DNA from 2 places in the Pseudahrensia aquimaris genome. Region 1 is predicted to be linked to the other one. Evidence: predicted binding sites of a transcription regulator. Region 1 holds the regulator's gene; the other holds the start of a gene.
The links. The regulator PhoB, encoded in region 1, activates phosphate uptake and scavenging genes when phosphate is short. The targets are predictions, from matches to a motif close to TGTCATNNANCTGTCAT.

Region 1 (15,926 bases):
ATTTCGCTGAGCAAGGCTCTGGCGTGATGGTCAGCAATTCCAGCGTCTTTGGCTGCAATCAGATTTTCCACCAATTGCGCAGAGCGCTTCATTTCGCGCTCACTGAGGATGCGGAAGAACACGAAGAGCGACCAATCACGGGTTCGACCATCAGCGAATTTCGACGGGCGCAGCAGGTGTGCTTGCGTGTCGATTGGGGCGGTATTGGTTGCGTTTGGCACTGTCACTCTCCCTTCTTGCGCAAAGGCAGATATACCCCACCAGGTGCCGGGAAGTTTGCTGACCGGTGATGGTTGTCTTGCAAGAATTGGTCGAACAAATCGTTCATATCTTCCACCTTGCGACCCGTCGGCGAACGGACTGTTTCAACGAACAGGTCAAACTGGCGCTTGAAGTCTTGTAAGTATTTGATGTGCGGCGCGGTGAGGTCCGGATAGGCCGAATGGAACAGGTCGGCCGAAATTTGATAGCGGCGTATCCACGACCAAAAGTCCTCGAACTCCTGAACCCCAGGAAAATCCTCAGTGTTTTCAAAAATGCGGTTGAAATAATCGCCGAGGAATTCAGCGATGTCCCGAAAATAGACCTTCAGATCGCCATCGAAAACAACGAGCGTCAGCAGCCAAGAGCGGAATTGCGGTTGGGCGGCGAACGTCTTCTGCATCGCCTCGGCTTCGGCTTCATCAAGCGGCAAGGGCATGAAGGTCGGGTCGGTGAAATCGACTCCAGACTTGGTGAGATACATTTCTGGTCGAATGATCATCATGCGGCCAAAATGAATGGTGGAAATGCGCGTCAACTCCGTGGGGATGCCCTTGGCGGTGCGTTCTTGCACCGAACCCATCGCAAACCGGAGCCGTTCCTCGAAAGTGCGCCGCTCGCCGGGAACGCGGCCTGGCCTGATGGGTGCCATAACCGCAATTTCCGTCGCCTCGCCTATCCGTGCGGATTTCATATAGTCGAGAACGGTTCCACTCACTGTCCAAATCCCCTTCAAGATAACTTGTTAGCAGTCTTCCCCCGTTGCGGCCCACGCACAAGTCCCGCTCGGCGCCTCGCATTTAGGCGTTGGCTGGATCAGGATTGTAAAATTATGTCCAGCGGCAGGCGCAGCAAAGCGTTGGCGTCTATGATACCGGCTCCACAATTTTCCTCGTCCCAGTGGTTCGGGCAGCGCGCCGTTTTTCCGACTGCGCTTTGGAAGAGATCATGAATGGAGATTGATCGGTTTTTGACAAAATCGCTCAGGACATCGTCGCCGTGATGTGCTCGCCACAAGGCGCAAACGCCAGCTACCAATGCTGCCGCGCCCGCCGTGCCATCAACGCGACAGACTTGAGCGTCACTGCCCACCGCTGCGCCCCATACACTTTGGGCCGGTGCAGCAAATGCAATGTCGGGGCCAGTGCGCGAGCCGGTCCAGAGTTTATCCTGATAGTTCGATCCAGCCACGACCACGAATGTGGCAGGCATTTCCTCGGATCCGTCATCCTCGCCAGCACCGACGATTACCACTGCGCCACGCCGCTTTGCGTTCTCAATGGCGTGCAAGTCTGCAGCTTTCAGTCCGGCACCTTCGGCAACCAAAATTGCGCCCGCCCCGCGAAATATCGCTTGCTCGATTTCATCTGCAAAACTGCGACCGCTCTTAGCCGTGCTGAAAATACTAGCAGATGGTGCAGAACCGACGATTTCGCCCGCTTGGCGGCTGACTGCGATGCTGGCCAAGCACGTGCCTACCCGCGCTTGTCTGATGTTGTCCTTGCTGGCTTCAAGCAGTGATGTGCCTTCAAGTTCGGGATGTTCTGCACAAGAAGCGCCCACGAGCGCTATCGTCTGCCCTGCTCCTTTTGAGACTGAAAATTGCCACGCCGAAAGCGCACCGATTTTGCGCAGCGCCCACCACTTGTCGTTGATAATGCCACCGTCTGTTTCTCCGGAAACTGGAGCTTTCGAGAAGGCTAACACTTTGTTGCTCTCGCTAAGTCTTGGCGCGGTTTGAGGGTTCTGGAAGGTATCGTCAGCGGGTGTAGCATTTTCGAAAAACAGCATTTCTTTGCGTCACCAAGTTAAGTTCGAGCTGTGATTTTTTGCACATGTCGTTGTTTTCGCTTGTAGCATTCTCCACACTCATCAAAATCAACGCACCCTTCGCAGAATCCGAAAAGTGCGATAAGCTAGAAAATCAGAAGGTGAAATGCGGGGCATTTCTACCTGAGCATTTTTGGCGGGAGCGGTGTCTGCAGCATGACTGTTCAGGCAAAAAATTTGTTGTATCTGATTGGCTTGTTCAAGGGATTGAGCGCGCAGGAAACCAATATGATTGGCGATCAATGCGAGTGGATGCGTATTGACAAAAACGCTGACGTGATTGGCCAAAAACAAGACTCCACAGATGTTTACTTCGTTATCGAAGGGCGCGTTGCAGCTAAGGGGTATTCGGAAGAAGGCAAGGAAGTGACTTACGCCGAAATCCCGCAGGGCAACGTTTTTGGCGAGTTTTCTGCCATTGACCGAGCCCCTCGTTCGGCAACAATTCAAGCTATCGAAGAAAGCTATCTCGCCCGCATGTCTGCGGACGCATTTCGCAAATTGATTGTTGATTTTCCGCAAATCGGACTGAACTTGGCGGAGTTGCTGGTGCAGAAAAACCGGCAACTCACAAATCGGATGTTTGAATTCTCCACTATGGCGGTTAGCCAGCGGATATGCGCGGAATTGCTGCGTATGATGGACGCGAGTGAACATGCACGAACAACCGGAGAGATTGTTCCCGCACCATCACACTACGAAATCGCGACACGGCTGAGCACCCATCGAGAAGCTGTGAGCAAGGAGATGGCTTCGCTTGCGCGGCGAGGCATTATCGAGTCAGGGCGCAAGACCATCAAGATATTGGACGCGGAAAAACTGCGCGGTCTGACCCACTACGATTTCCGCTAAATCGTGGTTCAAAGTCGCTCAGTGTGACATTCACCACAGACACGATTTGCCATTTAATTGTTAACTCGAAACAAGCACCAACACCAGTTGACGGTAAATGTGTTGGAGCGGTTTGGATCAGCCATCGCTGGGGGGCGGTAAGATCCAGGTCTTCATGGCCAAACATTGCGGTCAACCCTTGCCGAAGTTCCTCCCGGCAGAGGCAAACGGGCTGGCCGCAATGCCTTTCCCCTTCAGTTGCACCGCGTTTTGACTCCGCACACTATCCGATTACACTCGACCCTGATGCTTCCCAGCTTTACGGATAGAAAAATGCGCTTTTTGCACACGATGGTTCGGGTGAAAGACCTCGACGCTTCTTTGAATTTTTACTGCAACATTCTTGGTTTGGAAGAGACCCGTCGCATTGACGTTGAGGCTGGCCGGTTCACGCTGGTTTTTCTCGCCGCACCGAAAGACAAAGCCCATGCGAAAGAACACCGCTCTCCCGAGCTGGAGCTTACCTATAATTGGGATCCGGAAGAGTATACCGGCGGACGCAACTTTGGGCATCTGGCCTACAAAGTCGACAATATTTACGAGACCTGCCAGCGGCTGATGGACCACGGCGTGACGATCAACCGTCCACCGCGTGACGGGCATATGGCATTTGTGCGGTCACCCGACGGAATTTCTATCGAGATATTGCAGGAAGGTGATGCCCTGCCGAAGCAGGAACCTTGGGCCTCCATGGAAAACACGGGCGAGTGGTAAGCCAATGTCCTCGCTCGACTATTACCTCTTTCCATATTTGGCAGATAATTACGGCGTTCTAATCCACGATCGCAAAAGCGGCGCTACCGCTGCCGTTGATGCTGGAGAAGCGCAAGCGTTGCTTGATGCGCTGGACAAAAAGGGTTGGAAGCTCACGCATCTCTGGATAACTCATCATCATTGGGACCACACCGATGGGCTGGAAGCTGTTAAGGCTGCAACGGGGTGCCAAGTGATCGGGCCAAGCGGTAGTGCTTCGCCAATTGCAGGACTGGACCGGCAGGTAAACGGCGGCGACCATTTCGACTTTGCTGGCTACGAAGTGCAGGTCATTTCCACACCAGGTCATACAACGGATATGATCAATTTTTACTTGCCCGGCGAAAAAGTGGTTTTCACTGGCGACACCCTGTTCTCTCTCGGTTGCGGACGGATATTCGAAGGAACGCCTGCGATGATGTGGAAAAGCCTCTCGAAATTCCTCGACATGCCCGCTGATACAGTTGTCTATTCCGCACACGAATATACGGCTTCTAACGCCGCGTTTGCGCTCACTGTGGACCCCGATAACGCGCAACTCCAAAAGCGCGTGGAGCAGATCTCGAAGTTGCGTGCAGACGGCAAACCGACCGTTCCTTCAACACTGGATGAAGAGTTCGCGACCAACCCGTTTTTGCGCGCGTCTGATGCTTCCATCCGGGCGCATCTGGGCATGAGAGATGCAAGCGATGAAGAGGTCTTCACCGAAATCCGCAAGCGCAAAGATCAAGCCTGAACGGACACAGTAAGGGTTTCGGTCTTGCGGTCTTTTTGCGCCCAATTGATGTAGTCTTCCAAAGCCAAGACAATGTGATGAAAAATGCTGGCCGACACACTGCTCCCGCGCAAGGTGCCGCCCTTGGTTTCCAGACGGTCGTGCCAAAGCCCTGCAACCGAGGGCGATAAATGCCAATGAAAGAGCGAATCGAATATCGCGAAAATTTCCGTGTGTGGACGTCCCAGTGCGATTGCTGCACGCAGATGCTCGCTTTGCACCCAAGCGCGGGTTTCGTTACTACCCGGACCTCTGCCATCGACCATCAGCGCTGAAAGACCGCGCGTTTCGGTCTGACCGAAAGCGGTAGCACTGGCCCAAAGCTGTTGAGCGATTGAGAAGTCCTCGACTGCGGGCAGGCGCTCATCTTCGGCCGCCCACAAGCGCAGCCATTCGAAATGATGCCCCGGGGACCAAGGGCCGGCGCGGTCTTTGTGATCAGGCAACTCGCTCACACGCCAGTTTCGCTCGTCGTAAAAATAATGGAAGAACGCTGCCCAGCCGCCCTCAGCCAGACCGCGAGCGAGCGGATCATTGGTTGCTTTGTGCCAGCCGCTTGCCGCGTCAATGAGATGCATATGCGCATCCGCACTGGCGACTCCGCTGCTGGCTTCAGCGGTCGAATTAAAACCGATGTCGTTAGACATCGCACCGATCATGCGAATTATTCGCTTCGCCAAATCGTCAGCGACGGCTGCGTCCAAGCCTCTGTAGGCCGTGCAAGCGCGCAAAACCTGAGCGAGATCGTAAAGCCTCGTGGTTGCGCCGAGAACATCCAAATTCTCGGTGCGCTCGCTGGGCCATGCGCCGTCTTTGGTCTGCCACGCATCAAGGCAAGCAATGCCGTGTCCCGCTATGCGCCCGGCATCTTCGTGCCAATTGTTCAACGCACCCACGCTGAAGGCGATCACCTGACGCGCCTGTGTGCTGAGTGTCTTGGTAAGGGAGAGGGATTGTCCTGTCAGGCCAAGCGCATTGGAAAAGCCACCAAAACGCTCGTCCACACCTGCTGAAACCCAAAGTGGAAATGCCGACCCGGTCAACCAATCCCTTGCGCGATCCACCCGCGCCTGACTTTCATCTTGGACCACCAAACCATTTTTGCTTGCTTCCAAAAAGCTGCGCGCACCGTCCGCTTGTTCAATTGGAGAAACGTAGACGCACTCATCGGTTGCTATGATTGCCAGTCCTTCCACGCCCTTTGCGTAAATTTTGGAGCCTTGCGAATACAACAAGCTGTCCGTCGTTTCGATTTCTTCAACCGGCCCGAAGATCGCTTGACCGGTTTCTGCCAACCTGTTTTTCAGCAAAGCAGACCAACTGCCGAGATCATCCCAGTCACTGGTTATTTCCAAAGCGCAGCACGTTTCATGGCCTTCTACAATTGCTGTGTCGAATGGCAGCGATAAAGCGGCTGCAAAAGCCTTGCCTAAATACAACGCCCGCCCGTCGTAATGTGCGGTGTCGATGCTGCGCTCTACAGCCCGCATGATTTCCGGTTGGTTCCTGCGAAATGTCGCAACCATCGTTGCCGCTTTGAAGACGAAGATGCCGGTATTCCAAAGCGCACCATCATCGATAAGTGCTTGCGCCAATTCCGGCGCGGGCTTTTCGTGGAAGACGTCGACGCTTTGAACAGAGCCGCCAGCAGCATTGCGAAGAATGTAACCGAAGTTCTCATCCGCCTTGTGTGGCTGTGCGCCGAGAAGCACCAACGCTTCGTCTTGAGCCGCGCTTAACGCAACTTCCAGATCATCGTGATGGGCGCGGATACGACGGATGCAATGATCGCTGGGAGATACGATCATCACGGCATCCGAATCTCGCTGGGCTGCTATGCACGCTGCCAACGCAATACTTGCCGCCGTGTTGCGCGACGCCGGTTCTGCCAGAACGTTTTGAGGCGCAATGCCAAACTTTCCCGCACACAACGCTAGTTCAGGAACATGGTTTTGGTGGCCAACGATCAAAGTCTGCGCGGGATTGTATTTGGACAGCCGCTGCAGCGTTTGTTCTAACAAGGGGCGTTCATCAAAAAGGCGCTGGAACGGTTTAGGCTTTTCCGGTGTCGAAATGGGCCAAAGCCGTTCACCCGAACCGCCGCATAACACACTGACCCAGACATTCTGGCTGAAATCCTTCTTAGGAACCGTGGTCTTCGGCACGTGCGTCACTTGATCCCCCCGAATGCCAAGCTAGGCCGTTTGATCGATTTGATACAAACTGATCCATATTCCCCAAGTCACCAATTCAACAGCAAGCTCAACAATATGCAAGATACACGCGGCTTAAGGTTCAGCGCTCGCAATGGTCAATCTCCTGGAAGTTGACTTAGCGCGTTAAAGTTGACTTGACCGCCTACGAATTCTAAATCGATTTAAGTTTAATTGCCCTACCAACCCCGGAGCCCCCATTATGACTGTGAAAGTTGCCATTAACGGTTTTGGTCGCATTGGCCGCAACGTCTTGCGCGCCATCGCCGAATCCGGTCGCACGGATATCGAGGTTGTTGCGATCAACGATTTGGGCCCGGTGGAAACCAACGCTCACCTGCTGCGCTATGACAGCGTGCACAAGCCTTTTCCTGGTGAGATCAAAATCAAGCGCAATACTATGACGGTGACGTCGGGCGACTGGTCTTCCGGTCCCATAATGGTCACAGCAGAGCGCGATCCCAAGGCACTGCCTTGGCAGGATGTCGATATCGCGCTGGAGTGTACAGGTATTTTCACCGCCCGTGATAAAGCAAGCCTGCTTTTGGAAAATGGCTCCAGCCGCGTGCTGATTTCCGCTCCCGGCAAAGGGGCAGATCGCACAGTCGTTTATGGGGTCAACCACCGCGAATTGCGCAAGAAAGACATCATCGTATCCAATGCTTCTTGCACCACCAATTGCCTCGCCCCCGTCGCGAAAGTGCTGAACGACACGTTCAAGATCACCAAAGGCAACATGACCACGATCCATGCCTATACTGGCGATCAACCAACGCTGGACCGCCACCACAAAGACTTGTACCGCGCCCGCGCTGCCGCGTTGTCGATGATCCCAACGACAACAGGCGCCGCCGCTGCGGTTGGCTTGGTGTTGCCAGAGCTAAAGGGCAAACTGAACGGCTCTGCCATCCGCGTGCCGACCCCCAATGTTTCTTGCGTCGATCTGCATTTCGTTGCTGGCCGAAAGTGCAGTGAAGAAGAAGTGAATGCCGCGCTGAAAAAGGCTGCCAAGGCCGGTCCGCTGAAAGGCGTGCTGGGCTATAGTGAGGAGCCGCTGGTTTCGATCGACTTCAACCACAACCCTCACTCGTCAGTCTTTGCAGCAGCCCAAACGCGGGTGACAGGCGGTAATCTAGTGCGCGTTCTGGCTTGGTATGACAACGAATGGGGCTTCTCAAACCGCATGGCCGACACCGCTGTCGCTATGGGCAAGCTCATCTAAAGACACATATCTGAACTTTACAGAAGGCGCTGTCGCACCATGCGATAGCGCCTTTTTGCATCTAGCCTGTGGGCAACGGCCAGAACTTTTCCACTGTCACATAAGTGTCATGTAGGTGTCACAAAAGCGTAGAAACGGAAGGGCTAAGGAATTTACGTGGTCGTGGAAACGCGGCCCTGAGATTCGAAACAGTCAAACAAGGAAGGCTCTCTTCATGACTGGCAAAGTAACAACTCTTCTCGCCGCCAGCGCACTGGCAATGTCCGCATTCGCAACTGGCGCAATGGCTCGCGACCAAATTCAAATCGTCGGTTCGTCCACTGTGTTCCCTTTCTCCACGGCAGTTGCCGAAAAATTCGGCCAATCCAGCAACTTCAAAACACCAGTTGTTGAGTCTACCGGTTCCGGCGGCGGCATGAAGCTGTTTTGCACGGGCGTTGGTGTGAACACTCCCGATATTACAAACTCTTCTCGGCGCATTAAAGAAGGTGAGTTCAACTCTTGCCTTGAAAACGGTGTGACACCAGTTGAGGTAAAGGTTGGTTTTGACGGCATCGTACTTGGTTCGGCCAAATCAGGGATTTCGCTCAACCTCACTCCCGAAATGATCTTCCGCGCTTTGGCGAAGCAAATTCCGGTTGACGGCAAATTGGTCGCTAATCCGAATATGAACTGGGCAGACGTTGACCCATCGCTCCCGAACGTGAAAATCGAAGTGCTCGGCCCCCCGCCAACCTCGGGAACACGCGACGCTTTCGTCGAACTGGCAATGGAAGCTGGCGCTGAAAAAGTAGCTATGCTGGCCAATTTGAAAAAAGACGATTCAAACGCTTTCAAAAAGATCGCCCATGCAATCCGTGAAGACGGTGCATTTGTCGAAGCAGGTGAAAACGACAATCTGATTGTGCAGAAGTTAGAAGCCAACCCAAACGCTGTGGGCATTTTTGGCTTTTCGTTCCTCGATCAAAACTCCGACAAACTTAAAGGCGCAACCGTGAACGGCGCTGAACCGGAATTTGAGAAAATTGCCGACGGCGATTATCCGATTTCCCGCTCGCTCTATTTCTACGTCAAGAAAGAGCATGTCGGCGTCATTCCGGGCATTGCAGAATTTGTTGCCGAGTTCACCGATGAAGGCACTTGGGGCGAAGATGGCTATTTGGCAGACAAAGGTTTGATACCGCTGCCAGACGCTGACCGCGCCGCAGTTGCTGCAAACGCTAAAGAATTGAAGCCGATGTCCATGTAAGGACAGCGGTTTCATAAAATTCCGGTCTGACAGCGCACGTTGTCGGACCGGCTTTTTCCCAAACCGACGCATGGCCTCGGTTTGGGAAAAAGCCAAAGCATTGGCTGAGACCGAATATTTTTGCGTGCCGCACATGGTGGGCAAACCGTTGCAGGCATATTTTATGATTTTTCTCGCTTTGACATTGGTCGTGCTGGCCGCCTTTGCTTGGCTAATAGGCCAGAAGCGTGCTTCCGTCGTTGCAGCTGGCGCAGAAAACACCAGACTGCACTCGCGGCCAAACTATCACGGCCTCTTTCTGGCCATCATGACAGCTGTTCCAGCGCTCGTGCTGATACCGTTTTGGAATGGGGTATCGGGTCGGATAATCGATTCTTCCGTACTGTCCGTCTTTGCTGCGCAAATATCCGATATGACCGTGCCTCAGATCGAAGCCTTTTTGCGCGACGCCTATGCCATCGCAAATGGTGGCATCGTATCGTTGCGCGACGAAACAAAAGAAGCTGCGGCCGAACTCATCTCTTTGCGCCAAGCAAGCTCTATGCTCTGGCTTTGGATTGTTGGACTGGGGCTCGCGGCTGGTGGTTTCCTCTGGGGCTACTCGAAAATCACTGCTCCCTTTCGTGCGCGGACATTTGTTGAAAGGTTCATTCGTGGGCTGCTGATCGTATGCTCGGGAGTCGCCATTTTAACGACCGTCGGCATCATCTTCTCGTTGATCTTTGAGAGCATTCGCTTCTTTAACATGGTCTCGTTGTTCGACTTCTTGTTCGGCATCCACTGGTCGCCGCAAAGCGCGTTCCAGAGTGCGGGCGGTGCTGGTGCAGATGCCGACAATTCGATCATCTTCGGGGCAGTTCCACTTTTTGCCGGCACATTGCTTATCACGTTCATCGCAATGTGCGTTGCCGCTCCTATTGGGTTGATGTCTGCAATTTATTTATCGGACTATGCAAGCCCCACATTTCGCGCTGTAGCCAAGCCCGCGCTGGAAATTTTGGCGGGTGTGCCAACAGTCGTTTACGGCTTCTTTGCGGCTCTTACCGTTGCCCCTGCCATTCGAGGCTGGGGTGAAGGCATTGGACTGACCGTGTCTTCAGAATCTGCCCTCGCTGCTGGTCTGGTCATGGGCATCATGATCATACCGTTCGTGTCGTCGCTTTCCGATGATGTGATCAACGCCGTACCGCAGAGCTTGCGCGATGGCTCGGCAGGGTTGGGAGCGACAAAGTCTGAAACCATTCGCAAAGTCGTCCTCCCCGCCGCTCTGCCTGGAATTGTCTCGGCCATGCTGCTGGCGGTTTCACGCGCCGTTGGCGAGACGATGATCGTGGTGATGGCCGCGGGTTTGGCCGCCAACCTGACCATCAATCCGCTCGAAGCCGTTACCACGGTGACCGTGCAAATCGTGACGCTTTTGGTGGGCGATCAGGAATTCGACAGCGCTAAGACACTTGCCGCTTTTGCGCTTGGCCTTGTGCTGTTCATCATCACCTTGACCCTCAACATAATCGCGCTGCGCGTGGTCCAGAAATACCGTGAGCAATATGACTGATGTAACGGAAAAAGACGTGGCCACCAGCGCTCGTCCGTCGCGGCATTCCGCAGAACGCCAAGCTAATGTGCGTCGTCGGTTCAAGGCTGAAACACGTTTCAAATACCTTGGTCTCGGCTGCGTGCTAACCGCCGCTGGCTTTCTTTTGCTGCTGCTATCCACTGTCGTTGGCAATGGCCTGCCCGCGTTTCGCTTTAACACTGTCGCGCTCCCAATAGAGATGACAGCGCAGAATATTGACCCTGCTAATCCACGGAACGCCGATTACCGCAAGCTGCTGAACGACAGCCTATCTGAACAATTACCATTCGTATCCGGCCGGAAGGATCGCCGCCTGATGCGCGGTCTGATTTCTAGTGGGGCTGAGATCATAGTTCGCGATCATGTGCTCGCAAACGCCAGTCTATTAGGCCAAAAAACTGATGTGCCGGTGCCGCTTTCCGACACTGCGGATCTATATTTCAAAGGCCTAAGCGCAACGTTCGACCGCCGCGCTGGCAGCGGTTCGATCACGTTGACTGGTGTGGAAGACGAAATTGAATTGCGCACAGCCGAGCCCGTTTTTTCACAGTTTGTGGCCAATGCACGTGTACTGATTGGTGAGAGCGCCAAACGCTTGCGTAACCGTTCAGCAGCGCTACAGCGCACGGTTGATAAATTAAAGGGCGATCTCACCGCCGCTCAGGCTGTTGTTGCCAACTCCGACGCCAGCGAAGGAGCAAAAGCGCGCGCCGCAGCGCAAGTAGAAGACATCCCTGCCCGCCTTCAAACGATCGAAGCAGAACGTAAAACAGTAGAGCAACGGGCAACACGGCTGGAAGCGCGGGCAGCATCGCGCGAAGGTAGCGAAAACCTCACAGACGATGATCCATCTCTCTTGGTTGAAGTGAACGGCGGAATTATCAAGATTACTGAAGCCTCGTCCACCACAGCCAAAGGTATTGTGCTGGTGCCACCAACTGCGCTGAGTGCAGATGGTGGTTGGTCATTGGGCGTGCTGGAAATCCCAGAATCTGAGCGTAAAATCTCTGACAAGGAGATTGCATGGCTTGAAAGCCTCGCCAGCGCCGGGCGCGTTTCCGAAGGTTGGAACACAATATTTTTTACCCGTGGTGCAAGCCGTGAAGCTGAGATGGCTGGCATTTGGGGCGCTGTTGTTGGCTCGTTCCTGACAATGTTGGTAACGCTTGCGCTCTCCTTTCCTCTGGGAGTTGCAGCGGCGATTTACCTGGAAGAGTTCGCACCCAAGAATAAACTGACCGACTTCATCGAAGTGAACATCAACAACCTAGCAGCAGTTCCCTCTATCGTTTTTGGCTTGTTGGGGCTGGGAATTTTCATCAACGGGGTCAACCTTGGCTGGTTCACTTTGGGCGGCGGCTTTCCGCGCTCGGCCGCACTCACCGGCGGCACCGTGCTCGCGCTGATGACACTACCGACCATTATCATCGCATCCCGCGCCGCGTTGCGTGCCGTGCCACCCTCCATCCGTGAAGCAGCGCTCGGCATCGGTGCATCAAAGGTGCAAACGGTGTTTCACCACGTTCTACCGCTTGCAATGCCCGGCATGTTGACCGGAACGATCATCGGTATGGCGCAAGCCCTTGGCGAAACGGCACCGCTTCTGATGATTGGCATGGTAGCCTTTATCGTTGATATTCCCGGCGACTTTACCGACCCCGCAACCGTGCTGCCTGTGCAGATCTATATGTGGGCAGACTTCCCCGAAGTCGCCTTCCGCCAAAAGACAGCGGCTGCCATCATGGTGCTGCTAGGCTTCCTCGTTCTCATGAACGCATTTGCCGTGCTGCTGCGCAAAAGATTTGAGCGTCGCTGGTAGTCGCTTGCGAAAGAATTGACCTTATGGACACCCAAACAAACATGACCGAAAAAGCCACAACAGATATGCCGCACAACAAGATGACCGTTCGTGACGTCTCGGTGTATTATGGCGCTAAGCAAGCCCTTTTCGACGTCGATCTCGACATACGCGAAAAGAGCGTCACAGCGCTGATCGGCCCTTCAGGCTGTGGTAAGTCGACATTCCTGCGGTGTCTCAACCGCATGAATGACACGATCGACATTTGCCGTGTCGAAGGCCAGATTTTGCTGGAGGACGAAGATATCTACGCGCCGGATATCGACGTCGTGCAGCTTCGCGCCGATGTTGGCATGGTGTTTCAAAAACCCAATCCGTTTCCCAAGTCGATCTTTGAAAACGTCGCCTATGGCCCACGCATTCACGGCCTTGCAGACTCCAAGCAAGCGCTAACGGAGATTGTTGAGACAAGCCTCAAGCGCGCGGGCCTTTGGGAAGAGGTCAAAGATCGCCTCGACGAGCCGGGCAACGGCCTTTCCGGTGGCCAACAGCAGCGCCTCTGCATTGCGCGTGCTATCGCCGTGTCGCCAGAAGTCATATTGATGGATGAGCCATGTTCGGCGCTTGACCCCATCGCCACAGCCATTGTGGAAGAATTGATTGATGAGTTACGCCAGCAATACACGATCGTAATCGTGACCCACTCCATGCAGCAGGCTGCACGTGTGAGCCAGGAGACTGCGTTTTTCCACCTTGGATATCTGGTAGAACACGGCGCAACCGAAGACATTTTTACAAATCCCACCGATTCCCGCACGGAGAGTTACATCACCGGACGGATCGGCTAATCGAGGGACTGACCGCCATGCACAACGAAGCCCATATCTCCACCGCTTTCGACAAAGATCTTCGCCAGATTGAAGATCTAGTTGTGATGATGGGTGGCCTTGTCGAAAAACAGATCGAAGACGCGGTCGAGGTCATGACCACCCGCGATCTTGAATTGGCTGATGCTCTGAAAGCCTCCGACAAAGAGGTTGATCGCATTGAACAGGAGATTGGCGAACTTGCCGTGCGCTTGATCGCATTGCGTCAGCCCAAAGCGCAAGATTTGCGAGCGGTTTTGGCCGCCATCAAGGTCGCCGCAGACCTCGAGCGGATAGGCGACTACACCAAGAACATCGCCAAACGCACACATGTGCTGGCCCAAACAGATCCTATAGGCTCGTCAGCCAAAACCATCGCACGCATGTGCAATCTAGTGCGGCAAATGGTGAAAGATGTTCTGGACGCCTATATTGCGCGCAACATTGATCTGGCCGACGAAGTCCGTGCCCGTGACGACGATGTGGACCAGATGAACAATCAACTCTTCCGTGCGCTGCTCACCTACATGATGGAAAATGCCAGTAACATTACACCTTGCATGCACTTGCTTTTCATCTCGAAAAACGTCGAACGCATGGGCGATCACACCACCTCGATTGCTGAACAAGTTCACTTCTTTATCTCTGGCGAATTGCCTGACGACGAGCGACCAAAAGCGGATCTTACAAGCACCGCGTTCGTCACACCAAAATAGAGCGCCCCTAATGGCCCTTTCCGAAAGCGCGAAAATTTTGGTGGTGGAAGACGAACCGTCGCAGCGCGAAATGCTGGTCTACAATCTGGAGCAAGAAGGCTACGCCGTCATCTGGGCAGAAGACGGCGACGAGGCCATTCTGCTGGCAAAAGAAGAAGCGCCCGATGTTATTGTGTTGGATTGGATGTTGCCATCGATTTCCGGCATTGAAGTTTGCCGGCAGCTGAAAGCGTCGGCCACAACTTCCGAAATCGCCATTATAATGCTCACAGCTCGCGGCGAAGAAGCTGATCGAGTGCGGGGGCTAACAACGGGTGCCGATGACTATGTCGTAAAGCCTTACTCTGTGAGTGAGTTGCTGGCGCGGATACAAGTGCGGTTGCGCCACTCCAAGCCTTCAGCGACCGGCGGCATGCTGACTTTTTCCGACATCACACTCGACACAGCACAATACCGCGTTATGCGCGGCGGCAAGGCTTTGAAACTTGGGCCAACCGAATTCAAAATGTTGACAGTGTTCATGGAACGTCCAAAGCGCGTTTGGAGCCGCGACCAGTTGTTAGACAAGGTTTGGGGCCACGATGCGTTGGTTGATCTGCGAACCGTCGACGTTCATGTCGGTCGGCTGCGCAAGGCGTTGAACCGCGACGGAGAAGATAATGTGATCCGCACCGTGCGCGGTGCAGGCTATTCGCTGGACAACGAGGGCTAAGCGCTACTCGTTACCAAATGCTTTGCGACGCAGCTCGCCAACCGCATTGGCATGGGCATCAAAGCCTTCATAGGTGGCGAAAACTTCCGTTTTTGGACCAGTCTCGGCAAGCCCCTGCTCCGTCATACGCCCAAGCGAACAGGCTTTGAGAAAGTTGTGAACGCCAAGCGGAGACCGCGTCTTCGCCGCGCCAGATGTGGGCAACACGCAGTTGGGGCCCATCATGTAGTTGGCCACAGAACCGGGGGTCTGTTCACCGAGAAGAATTTCCGAAGCATTCCGGATATGAGGCAGGTGTTGTTCCGGCTTGGCGCTCAAAATTTGGCAGTGTTCTGGTGCGTAATCGTTGATGAAATCGTACGCAGCTTGGGTATTTTCTGCCAATACGATGCCACCGCTGTTACCCCCCAGAACAGCAGAGGAATAACCCACCCGTTCTTCACTCATATGCGCCCAATAATCCGGAATTGCAGCGCGGGCCGCTTCCGCCAGTTCGCGCGATGTGGTGACGAGAAAGACGGATGAGTCATCACCGTGTTCGGACTCGATGATCGTATCCAACGCAGCTATGCGCGGGTTCGCGGTCTCATCGGCAAAAACGATGCTTTCCGAAGGGCCAGCGGGCATGCCGGGGTCGATTCGATTTGAAAGGACAACTTTTGCCGCTGCCAGCCAAGGGCTGCCCGGCCCCTCGATCTTCATAACGCGTGGAATCGTCTCTGTGCCAAACGCCGCAGCGGCAACAGCTTGGGCGCCACCGGCCTTGAAGACAGTGCGGCACCCGGCAATATCTGCGGCCACCAGTGTGGCGCTATCAATTTTCCCGTCCGGTCCGGCAGGTGTGAGCACCGCCACCTTTTCCACTCCCGCAACAATGGCAGGAATAACACTCATCAGCGTAACGGAAGGAAACGAGCCTTTGCCACGTGGGCTGTAGCAGGCAACAGAATCAATGGCCGTGAAACGCTCGCCCACATGCACACCGGGGCGGATTTCCGTCCACCACTCCATATCCTTGGGCATCTGCATTTCATGGAAACGGCGGATGTTGTCCGCCGAATAAC
Region 2 (15,926 bases), on a different contig from region 1:
CGTTGTTTGCAATTGTCCCGAAAAAGGAATTTGCGTCAGCGCCCAATCGACACCATCGAGAAGGAGACGGGCAATGCGCCTGACACTTCAAACAGCCAACGCCACGCGCGCCGCTACAATCGCCACCCTAGTTGCGCTTGCCGCCGTCGCCGGCTGCACCAAGAAACAAACGTTGCCGAACAATTCGGCGCAGCTTGGCCTTAACAGCAGCAACAGTGCTGGCGCTGCTACGCCCGGCTCGACGCAAGACTTCACAGTCAATGTGGGTGATCGCGTCCTCTTTCAGACCGATTCAAGTGCGCTCACCGCAGAGGCTCGCCAAACGCTCGACAAACAAGCGACGTGGCTAAACCAATACGCCCAGTACCGCATAACCATCGAAGGCCACGCTGACGAACGCGGCACCCGCGAATACAACATCGCACTCGGTGCCCGCCGCGCGGCGGCAACACGCGACTATCTGGTTGCCCGCGGTGTGCCCCGCACACGGTTGCGCACCATTTCCTTCGGCAAAGAACGTCCGGTCGCCACATGCGATGACATTTCGTGCTGGTCGCAAAACCGCCGTGCCGTCACCGTTCTTGGCGGTGGCAGCGGCTCTTAAATCTGAATTCCAGTTTCCACTACAGCAAATGCGGCTGCATCTTCCTGCAAATATCAGGACGTGCAGCCGTTTCGCTTTGTAAGCCAACAAATTTTGGTCAGGCTTTTCCAGTGTGATATTGAAGATGCGGGAACCGAGCGGTTCCACAATCTCACAACGGCCCAATAACGCGGAGACCCGCCAGACATGAACCGAAACCTTTTCAATGCCGTGGCTCGCCTTGCCACCACCTTGCCCCTCGTCGCTCTGTTTTGCGCACCCTCTCAAGCCACAGACTTCAAGCGTCCCGCCATGCCTCTCGGTCAAGTTGCTGCACAGCCCCCCGTTATTTTGGCGCAAAGCGGCGATGCGGTCTTTCGGGTGAATGAGTTGGAAGAACAGGTCCGCGGCCTGAACGGCAAAGTCGAAGAACTGACATTCCAATTGCTGCAATTGCAGGAAGAACTCCGCCGTATGCAGCAAGATAACGAACTGCGCTTTCAAGAACTGGAAGAACGCCGAGGTGATGCCGGGAGCAGCACAGATAAAGACGTGGCTCAGTCGGGAGACGACAGCCTGGGAAAGTCTGAAACGTCCGCAGCGCAAAGCACGGACGTAAAGCCTGAAGAGCCTGCGAGCACTCAGCCGCAGGACACCAACCAGAATATAGCGATTGCGCCGCAGACTAGCGACGCGCCTCCCGTCAAACAAGACGAGGCTCCCAAAACGCTGGGTACGCTCACATTTGATGACAACGGCAACGTTATCGATGCCGGTCGACCTGAACACTCCAGCCCCGGCGAGAAATTGCCAGGCGTGTTCAGCGACGGCGTTGATGGCGGCGTTGAAGCGGCAGAATTTGGCCCCACGCCCAACGCGGTTTTTGAAGCGGGCACCATTGCTTTGAAAAACAAGCGTTACAAACGCGCCGAGCAGGCCATGCGTGCCTTCGTAAAAGCATGGCCCAAAGACCCCAAAGAGGGCGAGGCGCTTTACACACTGGCACAAGCGCTTTTCTGGCAGCGTCAATATCTGGAAGCAGCAAACACCCATCTCGACACCCACAACGCTTACCCCGATGCCTCAACGGCGCCAGAAAATCTGCTCGGCCTTGGGCTGGCCCTTGCGGGTTTGAACCAGCGCGAGGTTGCCTGCGTGACGTATAGCGAAGTTCTGAAGCAATACCCTGAAGCCGTGAACCGCCTTGCAGACCGCGTGCAAGCAGAGCAGGCTGCCGCCAAGTGCTCCTGAAGCCAAGCGGAAAAGTTCTGGTCGCCATTTCAGGCGGTAGCGACTCAACCGCGCTTTTGCACATGTTGCGTGAAACAATCGCCCCTGCTGACTTGTTTGCCGCCACCGTAGACCATGGCCTGCGCCCGACCGCGAAAGACGAGGCCAAACAGGTATCGCGCTGGTGCGCTGATCTTGGCGTCCCGCATGAAACTCTGACTTGGCGTCCCAAGGGAAACCGCAACGGGGAATCCGCCCGCTTGGCCCGCTACGCTCTTTTGGCCGATCACGCCCGCAAATGCGGAGTGAAGACAATCGCAGTCGGCCACACACTAGACGATCAGGCCGAAACAGTATTCATGCGCGCACTGCGCTCCCGGACTGAAAGCGGCACAATAGGCCTTTCCGGAATGTCTGAACATACGGCTTACGACGAGTTGACGATCTGGAGGCCTTTGATAGGCCAACGCCGTGCAGCCCTGCGGGCTTTTCTGCAGGCAGAAGGAATCGGCTGGCTCGACGATCCGACCAACCGTGAAATCATGCAAGAGCGCATCCGTATCCGGCACACTTTAGGGCATTCGCCGGACAATCTTGCCGAGAAGATCGCTCGAATGGCTGAACTGGGACAACGGGATCGGCTGTGGCTGAGTGAACGAGTTGCAGAAGTTTTGATCCGCTGCGCACAACTGAAGGAAGACGGCTCGCTTGAATTGACTGTTGAACCAGATATGCCCCGCCGCCTCCTGCGGGAAGCCTTCTCCCTGCTGATTATGTCAGCGGGTGGCAGCAACCACCGCCCGGCACTGTCAAAATTTGGCGATTGCGTCGATTGCGCGGTCTCTCAAGGGCGGATGGCCAAAACTGTGGCGCGGGTTCTCGTGACGGTTTCAGGGCGCAAAGCCCGATTTGAACGTGAGGCAAGGCACTTGGGAACGGGCAGTGTTTGGCCCAAAGTTCCCTTCCAACGTTTCCGGGGCGCGAGCGATGACCCAGTTTTTGCCGTTTTGAGCGAGCTAATTGGACAAACCCGTTCAACATAACGGGAGGAATTGACGCAGAAGGCCACTCGCGGCTTGGCACGGGCCCTTCTGGCTCCTATCTTACCGTGGACGGTGGTGTAGATTGTTACGCCGCTAAACTTTTGGGACAGTTCGCATGAACAATAATTTCAGAAACATCGCTCTTTGGGGACTGATCGCAGTTCTTTTGATCGCCCTTTTCCAGATGTTCCAGTCGCCCTCTGACCAACGCGCGACCACCGAAGTGGCCTATTCGCAGTTTGTCGAAGCGGTTGAGAAAGGCCGTGTTAAATCGGTCACCATCCAAGGAGAGCGCATCAGCGGCGAATATTCTGATTCCGCCACTGGCTTCCGCACTTTCGCGCCTTACGATCCTGAGCTGGTCAAGCGACTGCAAGATCAGAATGTAGAGATCACCGCAACGCCCCGCACCGATGGCCGTACGACCTTTACCGGCATGCTGTTGAATTGGTTGCCACTTTTGCTGATCGTTGGCGTGTGGATTTTCATCATGCGCCAGATGCAGTCTGGTCAAGGCAAAGCGATGGGCTTCGGTAAATCGAAGGCGAAGTTGCTGACCGAAGCGCATGGCCGTGTGACATTCGCAGACGTTGCCGGCGTTGACGAAGCCAAAGAAGACTTGGTGGAGATTGTCGACTTCCTGCGCGATCCGCAAAAGTTTCAGCGTCTTGGTGGTAAGATGCCTCACGGCGTCCTGCTCGTCGGCCCTCCCGGAACTGGCAAAACACTGACCGCCCGTGCCGTTGCTGGCGAAGCAGAAGTGCCGTTCTTCACAATTTCGGGTTCTGATTTTGTCGAGATGTTCGTCGGCGTTGGCGCAAGCCGCGTGCGCGATATGTTTGAGCAAGCCAAGAAAAATGCCCCGTGCATCATCTTCATTGACGAAATTGATGCTGTTGGCCGCCATCGCGGTGCCGGTCTTGGCGGTGGCAATGATGAGCGTGAGCAAACGCTCAACCAATTGCTTGTTGAGATGGATGGCTTTGAAACCAACGAAGGTATCATTTTGATTGCAGCCACCAACCGCCCCGACGTTCTTGACCCCGCGCTGTTGCGCCCCGGTCGTTTTGACCGTCAGGTTGTCGTGTCAAATCCGGATATCATTGGCCGTGAAGCAATCTTGAAGGTTCACGTTCGCAACGTGCCGCTCGCACCGAATGTTGATTTGAAGGTTGTTGCCCGTGGCACCCCCGGCTTCTCTGGCGCTGATTTGATGAACCTCGTTAACGAAGCAGCTTTGCTTGCAGCCCGCCGCGAAAAACGGTTGGTCACGGCGGCTGAATTCGAAGACGCCAAAGACAAGGTCATGATGGGTGCAGAGCGCCGCACGATGGTCATGTCTGAGGAAGAGAAGCGCAATACAGCCTACCATGAGGCCGGCCACGCGCTGGTCGCAATCACGGTGCCGTCTTCGCATCCCGTGCACAAAGCAACCATCATTCCACGGGGCCGAGCGCTTGGCATGGTGATGCAACTGCCAGAACGCGACCAGATTTCCATGTCGTTTGAAGAAATGACGTCGCGCCTCGCCGTTATGATGGCTGGTCGGGTTGCAGAAGAGCTGATCTTCGGCAAAAAGAACGTCACTTCTGGCGCACAGTCGGATATCGACCAAGCCACCCGCTTGGCCCGTGCAATGGTGACCCAGTGGGGTTTTTCCGACAAGCTCGGTAAGGTCTCTTACGGTGAAAACCAACAAGAGGTCTTCCTCGGTCACTCCGTTGCGCAATCCAAGAATGTGTCGGAAGAAACTGCCCAGATTATTGACGAGGAAGTGCGTCGTCTCGTTGATGATGGCTGGAAGGAAGCCAAGCGCATCCTGACCAAGCGCAAAAAAGACCTCGAAACATTGGCTCAGGGTCTTCTTGAATACGAGACACTGTCTGGCAGCGAAATTGATGATCTGCTTGATGGAAAACCACCATCGCGCGATCTGGGCGACGACACACCGCCTTCGCGTGGTAGCGCAGTGCCAAAGTCCGGCTCGTCCAAGCCCAAAAAAGGCGATGCCCCTGATGCCGGTGGAATGGAGCCCTTGCCAACGTAAGGCTTGGCCCGCTCCCGTATTTAACCAAGAACACGAAAACCCCGTCGATTTGGCGGGGTTTTTTGTTTATTAACAACGGGAACGCATAATGCTGCGAGCAGCAATTGAAACAATTCGTCACAATTCTTGAAGCGGACTGTAAACGATATCTGTTAGACGTTCTCCAACCGTTGGGCATTTGTTGTGCCGGGGAACAACGCTAAAAACACCGCGATGGTTAGTTTTGGGGGAGTCTCCCTTAGCTTATTGACTGGAAGCAGCCAGTTCTGCGTCTAAACTCTGTCGGCATGTTGGCGCGGATCGCCACAAAGGAAATGGGCAATAGTATGAGTGATCGGAAATATTTCGGGACCGATGGAATTCGGGGATACGCGAACAAGTCACCGATGACTGCTGAAGTCGCCATGAAGGTGGCGATGGCAGCTGGCCTCACCTTCAAGCGTGGCAGCCATCGCCACCGCGTCGTTATCGGTAAGGATACGAGGCTCTCCGGCTATATGATCGAAAACGCTCTTGTTGCCGGTTTCACAGCCGCAGGCATGGATGTTTTCCAGCTTGGCCCTGTGCCGACCCCGGCTGTTGCGATGCTCACCCGTTCGTTGCGGGCAGATATTGGCGTTATGATTTCCGCTTCTCACAACGCCTATCATGACAACGGAATCAAACTTTTTGGTCCAGATGGCTTCAAACTTTCCGACGAGATTGAACGCAAAATCGAAGCGCTCATTGATGCTGATATGACCGACAGTCTCGCGCACAGCGACAAAATCGGCCGCGCCAGCCGCGTTGATGGCGCGGATGAGCGTTACATTGAGTTCGCCAAACGCACCTTGCCGCGAGCAATGACCTTAGACGGCCTGCGCGTGGTTGTTGATTGCGCCAATGGTGCCGCTTACAAATGCGCGCCAGCTGCCCTTTGGGAACTTGGCGCTGAAGTCGTTACAATTGGCAATCAGCCCAATGGCGTGAACATCAATGCCGAATGCGGCTCTACCCATACGGCAAATCTTGCCCGCAAGGTGAACGAAGTTCGCGCCGATATTGGCATCGCGCTTGATGGCGACGCTGATCGGGTGATTATCGTCGACGAGAAGTCTAATGTGGTGGACGGCGATCAATTGATGGCCGTCGTCGCACAAAACTGGAAAGAGCGCGAACGTCTTTCAGGCCCGGGCATCGTGGCAACAATCATGTCCAATCTCGGTCTTGAGCGTTTCTTGCAAGACCAGAAACTGTCGCTCGCCCGCACGCCAGTGGGAGACCGCTATGTTGTTGAACGTATGCGCAAAGACGGTTGGAATGTTGGTGGTGAGCAGTCTGGCCACATCGTTTTGTCAGACTATGCTACGACGGGCGACGGTCTTGTCGCCGCACTGCAACTGCTGTGCGTGGTCAAGACCTGGGACAAACCGGTTAGCGATGTTTGCCGCCGTTTTGAGCCCGTGCCGCAGGTTTTGAAAAACGTGCGGTATTCCAGCGGTGACCCGCTCGAAACATCCACGGTTAAAGAGGCTATTGCTGATGCCCAATCGCAATTGGCAAACGCTGGCCGCCTTGTCATCCGCAAATCAGGCACGGAGCCGCTGATACGCGTCATGGCCGAGGGGGATGACAGCAAGTTGGTTGAGACTGTGGTCAACGATATCGTCGGAAGCCTGCGGAAAGCCGCCGCCTGATCGCTGTTTCAGATGCTCGAATTAACTCGTCGCTAACCCTGTTAGACGAATTGAGGCTGCCCATGCCCCTGCACGCCTACGGTTTCCTTGCGTCAATCTAATGTAAAGAAACTCTCTTTACTTTAACCGATAGGGATATGGGAAACACTTACAGGCAGGGAAAATGTTCAAGCCATCTGTTCGCCCGCGTGGGCTGAATGCGGTCAATGCAAAAGTGGTGAAAGAGCCAAAGCAGCGCGCTGAGCGTCGCGAGGTCATTCGCTCTGCCAAGATCAGTGTCGATGGTGACAACGATATAATGGATTGCACGATCCGTGATATTTCAACGGGCGGTGCCCGTATTTCCGTCGCCCGCCCGGCGGACCTTCCGAATTCGTTCATGCTGATTTGCCGCGCAGACGATATGGTTGCGCGTTGTCAGGTTGCATGGCGCCGTGGCCACGAAATGGGTCTTCGTTTCGTGCGCAAAGGTATGTTGTATCAGGAAGCGGATTTTCGCCGTGATCAAGCCCATACCAACCGGATGGAAGCTGCCAACCGCGAGCGGGCTTCTCAGACCCAGAACGCTTTCGTAGCAAGCGCCGAAGCTGAAGCAATGGCCGCAAACTACCGCATCATGCAGTTAGATCCGACATTGAGCTACAATGCTGAGCAGTTGAAGCATCGCTTCCGCACACTCGCAATGCGCGCCCATCCCGATCAAGGCGGCAGCGTTGCTGACTTCCAGCGTTTGACGAAGGCCTATAACGCCATTGTCGCCGGTATCATCCACTAAATTTTAGTGTCGAACGCTAGCTGCCCTGCCGCCGCGCCATAAAGGCAAGGCGCTCGAACAGGTGCACATCTTGCTCGTTTTTCAGCAGTGCTCCGTGTAGCTTTGGCAGGGCGTTGGTCGCTTTTTCGCGCAGCGTTTCCGGCTCGACATCGTCCGCAACCAGCAGCCGTATCCAATCCAGCGCTTCCGACGTTGAAGGTTTTTTCTTCAAGCCGGGTGTTTCGCGCACTTCATAAAACTGCGTCAACGCCTCGCGCACCAACCGTTGTTTGATGCCGGGATAGTGGACGTCGACAATTTTTTCCAGAACATCGGCTTCCGGGAACGAGATATAATGGAAAAAACAGCGGCGCAGAAAAGCGTCCGGTAATTCTTTCTCGTTGTTTGAGGTAATGATCACGATAGGGCGGTTTTTCGCCTTCACCGTCTCGTCCAACTCGTAGCAATAGAACTCCATTTTATCGAGTTCTTGCAGCAGGTCGTTTGGAAATTCGATGTCTGCTTTGTCAATCTCGTCGATCAGCAGCACAACCTTTTCATCGGTTTCAAACGCTTCCCACAGCTTGCCCTTCTTGATGTAGTTGCGAATGTCTTCAACTTTTTTGTCACCAAGCTGAGAATCACGCAGACGCGAAACTGCATCGTATTCATAAAGCCCTTGTTGGGCCTTCGTGGTGGATTTCACGTTCCATTCCAGCATTCGCAAACCGAGTGAAGAGGCGATTTGTAAGGCAAGCTCGGTCTTTCCAGTGCCGGGCTCGCCTTTCACCAAAAGCGGACGCTCAAGCGTAATGGCTGCGTTGACAGCGGTGGTTAGGTCTTCGCCTGCAACATAGTCTTTGGTGCCGGAAAATTTCATGGAGTTGATCTCAAGGATTATCGGTGTTTGCAGTGTTTATGGCGCAGCGATATGCACCATGCAACGTGTCAAAGCTGCCCGCTAAACGGAGACTGTCTCAAAGCGCTGGGCTATCCGCTCCACGAGCTTTGCTGCGACGTCTTCTTTGCTCATTTTCGGCCAAGCCTCGTCATCATGAGCCGAGATCAGCCGCACTGTATTGGCATCGCCGCCAAATACATTGTTCTCCTCCGATACATCATTGGCAACAATCCAGTCCGCACCCTTTTTCGCCAATTTGGCGCGTGCGTGATCAACCACATTTTCCGTCTCAGCCGCAAAGCCGACAACGAGAGCAGGGCGTTTTTTGCCGTTGCCCACACCGGCTAGAATGTCTGGGTTCTCTATCATTGAAAGCGCGGGCGGTTTTCCGCTTTTGTCTTTCTTGATTTTCTCGCTCGCTTGGCTGTCGACCCGCCAGTCCGCAACCGCCGCCACGAAAACCGCAATGTCCGCGGGCAGGGCGCGATCAACGGCCTGCTGCATATCAACTGCGCAGATGACGTTGACCACGGTTACATCGTGTGGATCGGGAATGGATACCGGGCCAGAAACCAACAGAACTTCGGCTCCCGCTTGTGCCAGCGCCGCCGCGATTGCGTGGCCCTGTTTGCCGGAAGAATGGTTGGAAATATAGCGCACGGGGTCGATATCTTCCCGCGTTGGGCCAGAAGTGACGATAGCCCGTTTGCCCGCCAGTGGCTTGGGCGTGTTGTCGAGCAAGTCTTCTGCTGCGCGAAGAATTTCCATCGGTTCTGCCATGCGACCCGCGCCAGCTTCGCCACTTTCGGCCATCTCGCCCTCATTCGGACCGACGAAGTGCTTACCATCGAGCGAAAGTGTTTCAACATTGCGTTGCGTGGCTGGGTTGTCCCACATGGCGGGGTTCATCGCAGGCGCGACCAAGACAGGCGCGGTGGTGGCAAGCAGAACAGCTGTTGCCAGATCGTTCGCCAAGCCGTTCGCCATCTTCGCCATCAAATCGGCAGTTGCAGGGGCAACGATGATGAGATCAGCTTCGCGCGCCAGCCGGATATGGCCGATATCTTGCTCCGCCTCACGGTCCCAAATATCGGTGAAAACCGTGCCACCGGAAATTGCACCAACGCTCATCGGCGTTACGAATTGTTGGGCCGCTTCGCTCATCACCACCCGCACATCCGCCCCGCGCTCGCGAAGGCGACGGATCAGGTCGAGACACTTGTAGGCAGCAATTCCGCCGCCGATGACGAGAAGGATGGATCGCTGGGAGAGTGTCTGCTTCATGGTGACAGCTTTACACGAACTGTTTCCAAACCAAAGCAGCTAGACTTGCTGCAATCACCCAAAGTGCCACACGGCCGGAGCGTGAGTGGCGGGCTTCAGCTTTGCCGATGGCTTCGATTGTGGGCTTGTCCAGCCGCACACCATTGGCGGCCATGGCGTCAATTTCCTGCGAAAGTGCTTCCGCACGCTTGGCAAAGATCGGTGCTTGGCGCGCCAGTTGCTCAACGGCCTTGAACCCGTCTCGAGCCTCGTCCAGCCGCCCAAGAGGGCCGATCAGACGCGTAACATAGGGCACAACTACGGGACCAGCAGAAGTCCACATATTGAAATTCGGGTCTAGCTTTCGAGCAACGCCTTCGACGACAACCATCGTTTTTTGAAGCAAGATCAATTGCGGCTGCGTGCGCATTTCGAACAATTCAGTGATTTCGAACAACAGCGCCAACAGCGCCGAGATGGAAATATCTTCTGCGGTACGACCATAGATCGGCTCACCAACGGCACGCAGCGCTTGGGCGAAAGAATCCACATCCTTGCCGCGTGGCACGTAACCAGCCTCGAAATGAACTTCTGCCACGCGGCGATAGTCGCGTTGAATAAAACCGTAGAGGATTTCCCCGAGGAACCGTCGCTCCGGTTTGCTCAATCGTCCCGCAATGCCCATATCCACAGCCACAATGTCACCGTCGGGCGCGAGGAACAGATTGCCGGGATGCATGTCGGCATGGAAAAATCCGTCGCGCATGGCATGGCGCAAAAAGCTCTGGTTGAGATTGTTGGCGACAGTTGCAAGGTCGTGGCCCGACGCCCGCAAAGCCTCCATATTATTCATCTTGATACCGTCGACCCATTCCATCGTCAGGCAATCGCGCCCCGTGCGCTCCCAGTCGATTTCCGGCACTCGAAATCCGGGGTCGTTTTTCACGTTGTCAGCCATTTCCGAAAAAGCCGCAGCTTCGACCCGCAATTCCATTTCCAGCTTGGCGGATTCAGCCAAAATATCGACGCTCTGCACAAGCATCAGCCGCCGTGCGGCAGGGAACCAACGGGTTATGAAATGGGCGGCGGTGTAGAATGTTTCCAAATCCCAGTTGAAGCGCTCGCGCACACCAGGTCGGATAATCTTGATCGCCACATCGCGTTCAATGCCGTCTTTATCCCGCACCCTTGCTTTGTGGACTTGAGCAATGGAGGCGGCAGCAACAGGCGTGCCGAAATCGACAAACAGAGTATCCACATCGCGATTCAATGTGGCCTCAACCGTGCGACGGGCGTACTTGATGTCGAACGGCTCCATCCGGTCTTGCAACATTTCCAAATCGCGTGAAATGCTCTCGCCCACAATGTCAGGACGGGTGGCGAGAAACTGTCCAAGCTTCACCCAGCTTGGCCCCAGCCTGTTGAGTGCATTGGCGAGAATCTTGGTTTGGGGCGCGTCCACTGCCCGTCTTCTGCGCACAACCTTTGCGATGGATTTGGCCAAGCGCACAGGTGGCGGTGCGCCTTCTTCCGGCAGGGCCGTCACCACGCCTTCGCGCATCAGCACCCATGCTGCGCGCGCCAGCGAAAACCATGATCGAATACCGGCCATATGAAACGCTTAAACTTTCCAGCCTGTGTGGAGAGCGGCAATTCCGCCCGTCATGTTGCGATAGTCTACGCGTGAAAAACCCGCCTCGCTAATGAAAGACGCAAACCGCTTTTGATTGGGGAATTTGCGGATCGATTCTACCAGATACTGATAGCTCTCCGCATCGCCGGTGACCATTTTGCCGATGGGTGGAATAGCCCTAAACGACCACTCTTCGTAAAAGCGCTCTAGAAACGGCACATCCACTTCCGAAAATTCAAGGCACAGAAACTGCCCGCCCGGTTTCAAAACGCGATAGGCCTCAGACAATGCATGGTCCATACGCGGTACGTTGCGGATGCCGAAAGCGATTGTATAGGCGTCGAACGAATTGTCCTCAAATGGCAATTCTTCCGCATTGGCTTCAACAAAATCGCAATTGTCGATCAGCCCGTTCTTGTGTGCCCGTTCTTCGCCCTCGGCCAACATGGAACTGTTAATGTCGGAGACAGTGACGTGCGCATTGCGGTGGGAAGCCTCGATGATGCGGAACGCGATGTCGCCGGTGCCGCCTGCCATATCCAGCGATTTCCAGCCGGGGCGTTTTGGTGGATTGACCTTCGACACCATGGCCGTTTTCCAAATTCGGTGAACGCCCATCGACATCAGATCGTTCATTATGTCGTAGCGACGCGCGACTGAATGGAAAACGTCGTTCACCTTCTCTTGCTTCTCGCCTTCGCCCACACGGGTGAAGCCGTAGGCTGTGCTCATATCTTCCGGCGCTGTGGCGCGGTTTGTATCGCTGGGAGAGGTCATATCGGCAAACTCGAACTGCATTATTGCCGATCATATAGGCCGGAAAGCTTCGAAGTTCCATGCGGCATGTGGGAGATTGGTGAACGCGATGGGAGCCAGACAAGAAAAAGGGGAGATCATTTCTGATCTCCCCAGTTTGGGCCGCGCGATAGGGGCTTACGGGCGACCGATTTTGTAGGCATTATCCAATAACGGCACCATCATCGCGACGGATTGCGACCACTGCAGAACGCGGAACGGTATCGCCACCGTTCGGCCAATGGGAATTACCGCGTTCGCCCGGATGCTGCACGCCGACAAACAGTGTTTTGCGGTCCGGCGACCATGCCATGCCAGTGATTTCGGCCTCATTCGGACCCACAAGGAAGCGGCGGATTTCGCCCGTCGCCGGGTCGCCCACCAACATCTGGTTGTTTCCCATTCCAGCAAAATCATCCTTGTTGGAGTAATTGCCGTCGGTCTGGATCCACAACAGTCCTTTTTGGTCAAACATCAGTCCATCGGGCGAGTTGAACATATTGCCAGCATTCAGGTTTTCCGAGCCTGCATTGGCATCGCTGTGAACCGTTGGATTGCCCGCCATCACGAAAAGATCCCATGAGAACTCTTCGACTGTGTGATCGCCGTCGGCCGGGCGCCAGCGAACGATCTGACCGTATTTGTTGGCTTCGCGCGGGTTTGGTCCGCCAACTGGTGTAGGATCACCACCGGCATTGGGTTTGATACCGCGGTTCTTGTTGTTGGTGAGTGCGCAATACACTTCCGCTTTCAACGGATTGACGGCGACCCATTCCGGGCGATCCATCGTCGTCGCTCCGACTTTTGAGGCGGCCTGACGGGTGTGGATGCAGATTTCAGCCTTGTCCATGCCGGTCGTTTCCGGCGTTAGCGCCATCCAACGCCCGCTTCCGGTATCGTCGAATTTCGCAGCATAGAGCGTGCCGTTCGTCAGCAGGTCGTCGGTATCGCCGCCTTCCGCATATACGCCGTCAGAGACGTATTTATAAAGAAACTCTCCGCGTTCATCGTCGCCCATATAGACCACGATGCGCCCGTCGGCGTTGACAACAACTTCCGCGTTCTCGTGCTTGAAGCGACCGAGCGCGGTGCGTTTTTTTGGCGTCGAATTTGGGTCGCGCGGATCAAGCTCCACCACATAGCCTGCGCGGTTGGGTTCGTTCGGGTGTTTGGAAACGTCAAACCGCTCATCTACCCTTGCCCAACCATATCCCCAGTCTTTGGCCGAAACGCCGTAGCGCTTCAGCTCGTCGGAGACTTTGTGGTCCTCATTGGCTGCGGAGAAATAGCCGTTGAAATTTTCCTCACAGGCCAGATAGGTGCCCCAAGGCGTTTCACCGTTGCCGCAATTGTTCCATGTTCCCAGCGTTTTTGTACCAGTGGGGTCGGCAGCGGTTTTCATAAGATCATGTCCCGCCGCGGGGCCGGTAATTTCCATCGGCGTATCGGGCGTGACTCGGCGGTTCACTGGCGAGTCTTTCACGATCTGCCATTTGCCGTCGATGTCCTTCACCTCAGCAACTGTCAAGCCGTGAGCGTTCTTGCCCTTGATGACGTCATCATCGGTAAGCGCCTTGCCATCGGGATTGTTGCCCCAGATGATCTTTCGGTTGGTGTATTCGTTGTTCAACACCATGATCTTGCGGTCGCCATCGGCGAAGATGCTCATGCCGTCATTGTTGTCGCCCACCGCAAGCGCTTGGCTTTCACCGGTGCCTCGCGTGGTTTCGTCAAAATCGGGCGCTTCAGAAAACAGCGCATCGCCCCAGCGCGAAACGACTTGCGCATTGTACCCCTTTGGCACGGTGATATCGTCCATAGTGTTGGCGGCAACGCCTTCAAAGCCAAAGCGCCGGGTGGCGGCTTGCGCGGAAAGGGGTGTTAGGGCCGTTGTGGCACCAGCAACAGCGACCACCGACCCCATCGCCAAGACGCCTGACAAGAACCCACGGCGCGAGATGGCACGTTCGACAACGGCATCAAAATCGTTGTCTTCAGACTTTGGATTGATGATTTCGTCATACTCGTCAAAACTTATTTCATCGTCGATAGGGTGGACGTGATTTTGATCCATCATGGTGTGCACTCCTCTTTCATTAGCATCGCCAACGGATGCCCTAAGACACCATTGGACCCCGGTAGTTGCAATTTGATGACACCAATATGAAAGCAATGTGACAGCCGGAAATGGCAACGTCGACTGGCGCGATCACCCGCACTAATTTCATTGAGTTTGCTCTTGTGTTGCGATAGCAGCAAGGAATGACTGAGCCTTTCATCATTGCCATAGACGGCCCCGCTGCGTCCGGAAAAGGAACGCTGTCCCATCGCATCGCGCAAGTTCTGGGCTTGCGCCATCTTGATACCGGTTTGACCTACCGAGCTGTTGCCCATGCTCTATTAAGCGCGGGTGAGCCGCTTGACGACGAGGCGACTGCCGTTGCCGCCGCCAAGCGTATCGACTTGGGAGCGCTGGAGAAATCCGTGCTGGCTCAACACAAGATTGGTGAGGCGGCGTCCAAAGTGGCAGTTATGTCGCTGGTTCGCTCAACTCTGGTGGAGCAGCAGCGCCTTTTCGCCAACGCGTTGCCAGGGGCGGTGTTGGACGGGCGAGATATCGGAACGGTCGTTTGTCCTGATGCTCAGGTGAAGCTCTATGTCATCGCTTCGCCGCAGGTGCGGGCCCGTCGCCGCTGGGCTGAAGTTCAGGAGCGCGGAAACTTGAGCGGCACGGATGCGAGTTTCGAGACTATTCTGGCCGATATCGAAGCGCGGGATGCGAGAGACATGGGACGCGCCGACAGTCCGCTCAAACCCGCTCAGGACGCGACCACTATCGACACCAGTGATATGAGCATCGACGCTGCCTTCGAGGCTGCCATGCAGATCATCGAACAGCACCGCAAGCCCAACGCTTAAGGACCGCTGGATGTATCTGGGTATCGACATAGGTACATCGGCGGTCAAAGCGCTCGTTGTGGATAAAGACCAAACCGTGCTTGCGACCAGTGATGCCCCGCTGAAGGTATCACAACCGCAAGCGGGGTGGAGCGAACAGAGCCCGGAAGACTGGTGGGCGACTACTCAAATCTGCTGCTCCAAACTGGCGCAACTTTTGGGTGCGCGCTGGGGTGACATTCAAGCCATTGGCCTTTCAGGGCAAATGCACGGCGCGGTATTGCTCAATGCACATCACAAAGTCTTGCGCCCCGCGATATTGTGGAACGATGGCCGCAGCGCTCCGCAATGCGACGAGATGAATGCCGCCTTGGGTGATATCGAAACGACTGCAGGCATCACCGCCATGCCCGGCTTCACGGCACCCAAAGTATTGTGGTGCGCCCAAAACGAGCCGGAAATCCATCACGCCATCGCTCATATATTGCTGCCAAAAGACTATGTGGGTCTATGTCTGACCGGGGAAATGGCAACAGACATGGCAGACGCTGCCGGCACCCTCTGGCTGAACCAGAAGCTGCGTCAGTGGGATGATAGTTTGTGCGCAGCAAGCGCAACCGACCCTGTTTGGCTTCCCAAGCTGCACGAGGGTACGCAAATCACGGGTGGCTTGTCCGCCAGCGCTGCTGAAAGCCTTGCTCTTAAAGCGGGCATCCCGGTCGCCGCAGGCGGAGGGGACGCTGCTGCCGGTGCGCTCGGCATTGGAGCGGTCAACGAAGGTGATGCCTTTGTTTCGCTCGGCACATCCGGCCAGCTTTTCGTTGCCAACGAGAGATACAAGCCCGCGCCTCAAACGGCTGTGCATTGCTACGCCCATTGCGTGCCAGATCGGTGGTTCCAAATGGCTGCCATGCTCAACGGCGCAAGCCCAATGTCATGGCTTGCAGACTTTTTGAGCCAAGATATAGCCTCGCTGCTGACGAAAGCAGAAGCGGCCAGCGATGCGCCGCTTTTCCTGCCCTACCTCACGGGTGAACGCACGCCGCACAATGATGCAAACATCAGAGGCAGCTTCTATGGGCTTACCCCGAGCACAGACGGCG

Region 2: ACFQ14_RS13105 (PhoX family protein) is a predicted target of PhoB. The motif match lies at 14,089-14,105, and genes of this name have one in related genera.

Annotation. Positions count from the first base shown of each region.
Region 1 is NZ_JBHTJV010000003.1:674,538-690,463, forward strand. It holds gene ACFQ14_RS06665 (cytochrome P450) at 1-221, opposite strand, end outside; gene ACFQ14_RS06670 (hypothetical protein) at 224-979, opposite strand; gene ACFQ14_RS06675 (S8 family serine peptidase) at 1,078-2,052, opposite strand; gene ACFQ14_RS06680 (Crp/Fnr family transcriptional regulator) at 2,248-2,943, shown strand; gene gloA (lactoylglutathione lyase) at 3,256-3,696, shown strand; gene gloB (hydroxyacylglutathione hydrolase) at 3,701-4,471, shown strand; gene ACFQ14_RS06695 (sugar phosphate nucleotidyltransferase) at 4,462-6,684, opposite strand; gene gap (type I glyceraldehyde-3-phosphate dehydrogenase) at 6,926-7,945, shown strand; gene ACFQ14_RS06705 (substrate-binding domain-containing protein) at 8,160-9,194, shown strand; gene pstC (phosphate ABC transporter permease subunit PstC) at 9,358-10,749, shown strand; partial or broken gene ACFQ14_RS06715 (DUF3333 domain-containing protein) at 10,742-11,206, shown strand; partial or broken gene pstA (phosphate ABC transporter permease PstA) at 11,747-12,589, shown strand; gene pstB (phosphate ABC transporter ATP-binding protein PstB) at 12,631-13,416, shown strand; gene phoU (phosphate signaling complex protein PhoU) at 13,434-14,150, shown strand; gene phoB (phosphate regulon transcriptional regulator PhoB) at 14,161-14,862, shown strand; gene hisD (histidinol dehydrogenase) at 14,866-15,926, opposite strand, start outside.
Region 2 is NZ_JBHTJV010000012.1:40,149-56,074, reverse strand. It holds gene pal (peptidoglycan-associated lipoprotein Pal) at 74-604, shown strand; gene ybgF (tol-pal system protein YbgF) at 791-1,834, shown strand; gene tilS (tRNA lysidine(34) synthetase TilS) at 1,825-2,856, shown strand; gene ftsH (ATP-dependent zinc metalloprotease FtsH) at 2,972-4,903, shown strand; gene glmM (phosphoglucosamine mutase) at 5,230-6,579, shown strand; gene ACFQ14_RS13130 (PilZ domain-containing protein) at 6,743-7,354, shown strand; gene ACFQ14_RS13125 (AAA family ATPase) at 7,371-8,213, opposite strand; gene coaBC (bifunctional phosphopantothenoylcysteine decarboxylase/phosphopantothenate--cysteine ligase CoaBC) at 8,295-9,518, opposite strand; gene ubiB (2-polyprenylphenol 6-hydroxylase) at 9,529-11,109, opposite strand; gene ubiE (bifunctional demethylmenaquinone methyltransferase/2-methoxy-6-polyprenyl-1,4-benzoquinol methylase UbiE) at 11,119-11,907, opposite strand; gene ACFQ14_RS13105 (PhoX family protein) at 12,089-14,002, opposite strand; gene cmk ((d)CMP kinase) at 14,188-14,844, shown strand; gene xylB (xylulokinase) at 14,855-15,926, shown strand, end outside.